DNA from 2 places in the Ideonella alba genome. Region 1 is predicted to be linked to the other one. Evidence: predicted binding sites of a transcription regulator. Region 1 holds the regulator's gene; the other holds the start of a gene.
What was found. Region 1 encodes HrcA, which represses chaperone genes, less so after heat shock. Its sites were predicted from a motif close to TTAGCACTCNNNNNNNNNGAGTGCTAA; they were not measured.
Positions count from the first base shown of each region.

Region 1 (3,204 bases):
TCGGAAGTCGGGCGGAATAATGCCTGCAGAATAAGTTTCCTATCCTCGCCGCTGTCCAAGCGGTCACCTTCCAGAAGCGACAAGTAGGTTTGGGTCATCACGACCCGCTCGGCCGCATCCGTCGCCAGGTGCAGGTGACTCAGGAACATGCGCACAAATAGCCGCAATGCCCAGATGGTGAAGAGGCCAATGATCAAGACCATGCCGACGCGCCAAGTTTCGGGCGCTCCGTTCGGGACTGTTGATCGCAGCGTGTCGTGGACCAGCCATGCCATTCCTATGGCCGCAGCCACGAGTCCAGTAAAGGACACAAACCCGGTGATCCAACCGAAGAACACGTGCTGACTGCGCTTCGCCTCCCAATAGGTCACAGGAGCCTTCATCGAGAGGTCCTCGCGAAAGGTCCGCCGCAGGCTCTCCATTTCTTTCTTGTGAGCAGCCAGCTGTGCCTCGAAATCGCTCTGGCGCTCTGTCTGCGCGTCGTCGTACCCAGCCTTCTGCTGCCGGTCCGCGGCTTCGATGCTCGCGGCTAGTTCACTGTACTCGCGGTGCAACTTGTCATAGGCAAGGGTCTTCTCGTCGAGCATGCCCTGAGCACGAACACGCAATTCTTCGAACACCTCCTCAGAGGAAGCCCGTCTGGCTTCTGGGGAGCTATCAAGCAAACCCCAGCGCTCGATCACGCCCTCCACCATGCCGCGCCACGCCATCAGCAACTGCGGTTGAAAGTGGTGCCCATTCGGTGGCGGCACGAACACAGCCGCAAAGAAGCTTGCGGCGTGATCACCAGCTGCTTGCCTATACAGCTCTATGCGTTTGGCGGTCGGTGTCGTACTGTGAGGCAACTGGCACTGAAAGAAGGCAGCCCTCAAGCGCTCAGAGGACTGCGCCACCTCGTGCCGATAGTGATTGGGGTCTAATTCCCTAAACTGAGAGGCTTGTCCGGCCGCTGACCTGGCCAAGTCCAGTTGACTGAGCGCCTGCCTCAACCCCTGGTCATGGTTGCCGCCTACCTGGGTACCTACGACCCAGGACCAAAAGTTGATCTCTTGGTTGATCCAGTTATGTATCTCCTCTAGGCTCGACGGCGCAAAGAGCCCACCGTTTTCCTTGAGGTCCAATACGAACAGCGGTTCGGGACGCGGCTCCACTCCTGAGGTCTGCGCGCTCATCGGATCTCCCCTTGCTCTCACACCGTCAAAATGCCCACCCTAATCTCGTCGCATCCCGCGCCGATGGGGGTGGTAGGCCGCCGGGGGCTCGAACCCCGGACCAAAGGATTATGAGTCCTCTGCTCTAACCGACTGAGCTAGCGGCCCGAAGGGGGCGATTGTAGGCAGGGGAACGGGCTGCTTCCGACACCGCTCAACGCGGCGCCGACAAGGCGTTGCTGACCAGCTTGGACGTGATGTCCACGATCTGGATCATGCGGTCGTAGGCCATGCGGGTGGGGCCGATGACGCCCAGGGTGCCGACGATGCGGCCGTCCACCTCGTAGGGGGCCGAGACGACCGAGAGTTCCTCGAAGGGGACGATGCGGCTTTCGCCGCCGATGAAGATGCGCACGCCCTCGGCGCGGCTGGAGGTGTCGAGCAGTCGCATCAGCTGGGTCTTCTGCTCGAACAGGTCGAACATCTTGCGCAAGCTGCCCATGTCGTTGCCGAAGTCCTGCACGCCCAGCAGGTTGCGCTCGCCGCTGACCACCACCTGCTCCTGGGTCTCGGCGATGGCGTCGGTGCCGGCCTGCACCGCGGCCTGCATCAGCGTGGCGATCTCGCCGCGCAGTTGGTCGATCTCGCTCTTCAGGCGGGCGCGCACTTCGTCGATCGCCAGACCGGCGTAGTGGGCGTTCAGGTAGTTGGTGGCCTCGACCAATTCGCTTTGCGTGTGGTCGTGGGCGGTGAAGATGACGCGGTTCTGCACGTCGCCATCGGGCGCCACCATGATGACCAGCACGCGCCGCTCGCCCAGGCGCAGGAACTCGATGTGGTGGAAGACGCTGCTCTTCTTGGGCGCGGTCACCACGCCCACGAAGCTGGACAGGCTGGACAGCAGGTGCGCCGCCTGGGCGATCACGCGCTGGGGCTGGTCGGGGTGCAGCTGGTCGCGCGCGGCGGCCATGTCGGGGGAGGCCTGGTCCAGTTGCAGCGGCTGGACCGTCAGCATGGTGTCGACGAACAGCCGGTAGCCGCGGGCGGTGGGCACGCGGCCGGCGGAGGTGTGGGGGCTGACGATCAGGCCCATGTCCTCCAGGTCGGCCATCACGTTGCGGATGGTGGCCGGCGACAGCTCCAGCCCCGAGGCCTTGGACAGCGTGCGCGAGCCCACCGGCTGGCCGTCGGCAATGTAGCGTTCGACCAGGGTTTTCAGCAGGGAACGGGCGCGCTCGTCGAGCATGCTTTTCATTGTACGGACATGGGCACCGGGGCCCCGTTGCGCCAAGGGCCCTGTGGTGTAATTCCCCACACCATGACCGTGCGTTTCCGCCATGCCGCGCTGATCGGCAAGTACCAGGCCCAGGGCATCCGGCCGATGCTGGAACGCATCGCCGAATTCCTGTCGCGCCGCGGGCTGGAAGTGTCGGTCGACCGCGATACCGCCTTCAACACCAGCTGGAACGACTACGGCGCGCTCACGCCCGAGCAGATCGGCGCCGCCTGTGACCTGGCGGTGGTGGTGGGCGGCGACGGCACGATGCTGGGCATTGCCCGCGAGCTGGCGGCCTACAACCTGCCGCTGGTGGGCATCAACCAGGGCCGGCTGGGCTTCATCACCGACGTGCGCGCCACCGACTGGGAAGATGCCCTGGGCCCCATCGTGGAAGGCGACTACGAGGAAGAGCGCCGCTCGATGATCGAAGGCGGCATCTGGCGCGACGACGAGCAGATCTTCCAGGGCCTGGCGCTGAACGACGTGGTGGTGGGCCGCGGCGCCTTTGCCAGCATGGTGGAGCTGCGGGTGGACATTGGCGGCGAATTTGTCGCCAACATGCGCGCCGATGGCCTGATCCTGGCCTCGCCCACCGGCTCCACCGCCTATGCGCTGTCGGCCGGCGGGCCGATCATCCACCCGGCGATTGGCGGCTGGGTGCTGGTGCCGATTGCCTCGCACACGCTGTCGAACCGGCCCATCGTGCTGCCCGATTCGCAGGAGGTGGAAATCACCATCGTCAACGGCCGCGACACCAGCGCCAGCTTTGACACC
Region 1 covers NZ_JAGQDD010000007.1:144,550-147,753, forward strand. The annotation lists gene KAK03_RS11835 (DUF6161 domain-containing protein) at 1-1,172, opposite strand, end outside; tRNA gene KAK03_RS11840 (tRNA-Ile) at 1,243-1,319, opposite strand; gene hrcA (heat-inducible transcriptional repressor HrcA) at 1,366-2,397, opposite strand; gene KAK03_RS11850 (NAD kinase) at 2,470-3,204, shown strand, end outside.

Region 2 (3,204 bases), on a different contig from region 1:
CGCAGCCCGGTGGGCGAGGGCAGGTGGTGGACGAACTCGCCATCGCTGCCGCTGGCACAGGCGCGCACCAGGCGGCTGGCGAGGCTCTTGTCCAGGCCCAGCTCACGGGTCAGCCGCACGCCGCGCGCCGGCCGTCCGGCGTGCGCATCCATCAGCGGGCCGAGGGTGGCTCGCAGCTGTTGCACGACGGTGGTGGCGTCCGGGAGTCGGTCATTCATGGGTGGGGTGCGCTCTGCCTGGCGCCTGCCGCCTATTGTCCCCAGCAATCGAGGCGTACAAACGGATACATCCAGCGCTTCCAGGGGGGCTCAGCGGGCGGCGGGACGGGGCAGGCGCACCAGCAGCGCGCGGTAGCTGCCCGGGATCTGCCGGTCCAGCGTGGCCAGGGCCAGGGTGCGGCCATCGCCACTGACGGCGCTCACCTCGAAGACCTGGTAGCGCCTGGGCAGGTCAATGCCCTGGGCGCTGAGGAAGGCGCGTGCCTCCATCAGCCCGGTGGCCGGCGTCCAGACCCAGCCCGAGGACTGCGGGCTGAACGTGGTGCGGCCGAAGCCCACCACCACCTGGCCGTCATCGGACAGGCCCAGCGCATAGGCCGAGCCGTCCCATTCGGTGCCGGGCAGCACGCCCAGCAGCTGGCGCTGCCAGGCGCCGCTGCCGTCGGCCGTCCACATCATCGCCGACTCGACGCCGGTGCTGGCGTCCCAGGCCTGGCCGACGATGCGGGTGCCGGCCGCGTCCACCGCGGCGGCTTCGCTGGGCCAGTCGCTGAGTTCCAGCAGCTGGCGCTGGCCGTGGATCCAGACCGCGGCCTGGCGCATGCCCCATTCCAGGTGCTCGTCCCAGCCCACCATCACGCGGCCGTCGTGGTTGGCATCGTCGATGCGGCTGGACCGACCGCCGCTGCCCTGGTCCTTGACCCCCTTGCGCGCGGTCCAGGCGCTGCCGTGCGCCAGGCCGTCCTTCTTGCCGGCGCGCCAGTACAGGCCGGTGACCACCTTTCCGTTGCCCGACATGCCGTAGACACCCGCCTGGTCCAGGTCCATCTGGCCGGCGTCGCGGGGCAGCGGCCCCAGCACCTGCCAGCCGGTGGCCGCCGTCCAGCGTCCCTGGATGCCGAACTGGCCGCTGTCGTCGAGGATGCTGCCGGCGATCACCTCGCCGTCGGCCGAGATCGCCGGCGTGCCGCTGTACAGGCCGATCGCGGTGGTGGCCCGGCCCAGCGGCACCTGGCCGTCCTCGGCGCGCCAGCGGAAGGTCTGGAAGTCGGCCGACAGCTGGCCGGTGGCGGTGCGGCCGTCGGCCGACAGGTCGGTGACCCAGCCGTCGCCGATCACGGTGTAGGGCTTGGCCAGCGCCGGTGCGGCGGGCTGCAGCAGGCCGGCGGCCAGCGCCAGCGCGGTGGCGGCCTGGCGCAGGCCGAAACAGCGGCCAAGCGCTGACAGGGGGGACGTGTGCATCGCGAGATCCTCCAGGACGCCGGGTGCGCCCTTGCATGGCAGCCACTCTAGGCCGTTCTCAAAGAATCTTCAAGAGTTCTCCAGGAGAAATTTGCTCAGGGCTTTCCAGCACGCTGGCGCCGCCGCTCGCCGCTCGCCGGCGCAGGCGAACCCGCACTTAGCACTCATTTCCCAAGAGTGCTAATATTGTTGGAACCAACGGGCCTCGTGCCTCTCCAACTTCGCCATGACCCAGCACTCCACTGCCACCGCCGTCGCCCTGCGTGACCCTTGGGCCCTGGTGCCCTCGCTCGGCAATCTGGACGCCTACATCTCGGCCGTCAACCAGCTGCCGCTGCTGACGCAGGAAGAGGAAACCCGCTTCGCCCGCGCGCTGCGCGACGAGGGCGACCTGCAGGCCGCCAGCCGCCTGGTGCTGTCGCACCTGCGCCTGGTGGTGGCGGTGTCGCGCCAGTACCTGGGCTACGGCCTGCCGCAGGGCGACCTGATCCAGGAAGGCAACGTCGGCCTGATGAAGGCGGTCAAGCGCTTCGACCCTGAACAGGGCGTGCGCCTGGTCAGCTACGCGCTGCACTGGATCAAGGCCGAGATCCACGAGTACATCCTGAAGAACTGGCGCATGGTCAAGGTGGCCACCACCAAGGCCCAGCGCAAGCTGTTCTTCAACCTGCGCTCGATGAAGCGCCACCTCAAGAGCGACGCCGCCGAGGGCGACACCTACCGCCAGGCCCTGTCGGCCGACGAGGTCGCGCGCGTGGCCGCCGAATTGGACGTGCGCCCCGAGGACGTGGTCGAGATGGAGACCCGGCTGGCCGGCGCCGACGTGGCCCTGGAGCCGCAGGACGACGACCGCGAGGACAGCGTCGCCCCGATCGCCTACCTGGCCGACGAGCGCCAGGAGCCCACCCGCGTGCTGGAATCGCGCCGCCGCGAAGCGCTGTCGACCCACGGCGTGGCGCATGCGCTGGAGCAGCTCGATGCGCGCAGCCGCCGCATCGTCGAGGAGCGCTGGCTCAAGGTCAACGACGACAGCAGCGGCGGCATGACGCTGCACGAGCTGGCCGCCGAGTACGGCGTCAGCGCCGAGCGCATCCGCCAGATCGAGGTGGCGGCGCTGAAGAAGATGCGCAAGGCCCTGGAAGCGGCCTGACCCGGGTCCGCCCCGCGCTGTGACGACGGCCCCGACGGGGCCGTCGGCGTTTCAGGCAGCTTCCTTCAGCAGCACGCGCAGGTCATGGGCCAGCGTCTCGGCGCCGGCGCCATAACGGCTGAACACGCGGATGCGGCCCTGGGGATCGAACACATAGGAGCCCGCCGTGTGGTCCACGGTGTAGCTGCCCTCGGTCTTGCCCGGCACCTTGGCGTAGAAGACCTTGAACTCCTTTGCCGCGGCCTGCGTCTGCTCTGGCGTGCCGCGCAGCGCGATGAAGCCGGCCTTGAAGCTCTCGGCATAGGCGCCCAGCACCTCGGGCGTGTCGCGCTCGGGATCAACGCTGACGAAGATGCCCTGGACACGCTCGCCATCGGCGCCCAGCAGCTGCCGGGCGGCGGCCAGCTCGGCCATCGAGGTGGGGCAGACGTCCGGACACTGGGTGTAGCCGAAGAACACCACCACCACCTTGCCCTTGAAGTCGCCCAGGTGGCGCTCCTGGCCGCTGGGGTCTTTCAGGTCGAGGTGGCGGGCGTATTCAGCCCCGGTGATGTCGATGCCCTTGAACGGGCTGGGGCTCGGCCCGCCCGGCCG
Region 2 covers NZ_JAGQDD010000004.1:96,372-99,575, reverse strand. The annotation lists gene KAK03_RS08125 (hypothetical protein) at 1-218, opposite strand, end outside; gene KAK03_RS08120 (hypothetical protein) at 309-1,460, opposite strand; gene rpoH (RNA polymerase sigma factor RpoH) at 1,687-2,610, shown strand; gene KAK03_RS08110 (SCO family protein) at 2,662-3,204, opposite strand, start outside.
Region 2: a site for HrcA is predicted at 1,618-1,644, ahead of rpoH (RNA polymerase sigma factor RpoH). Genes of this name have one in related genera too.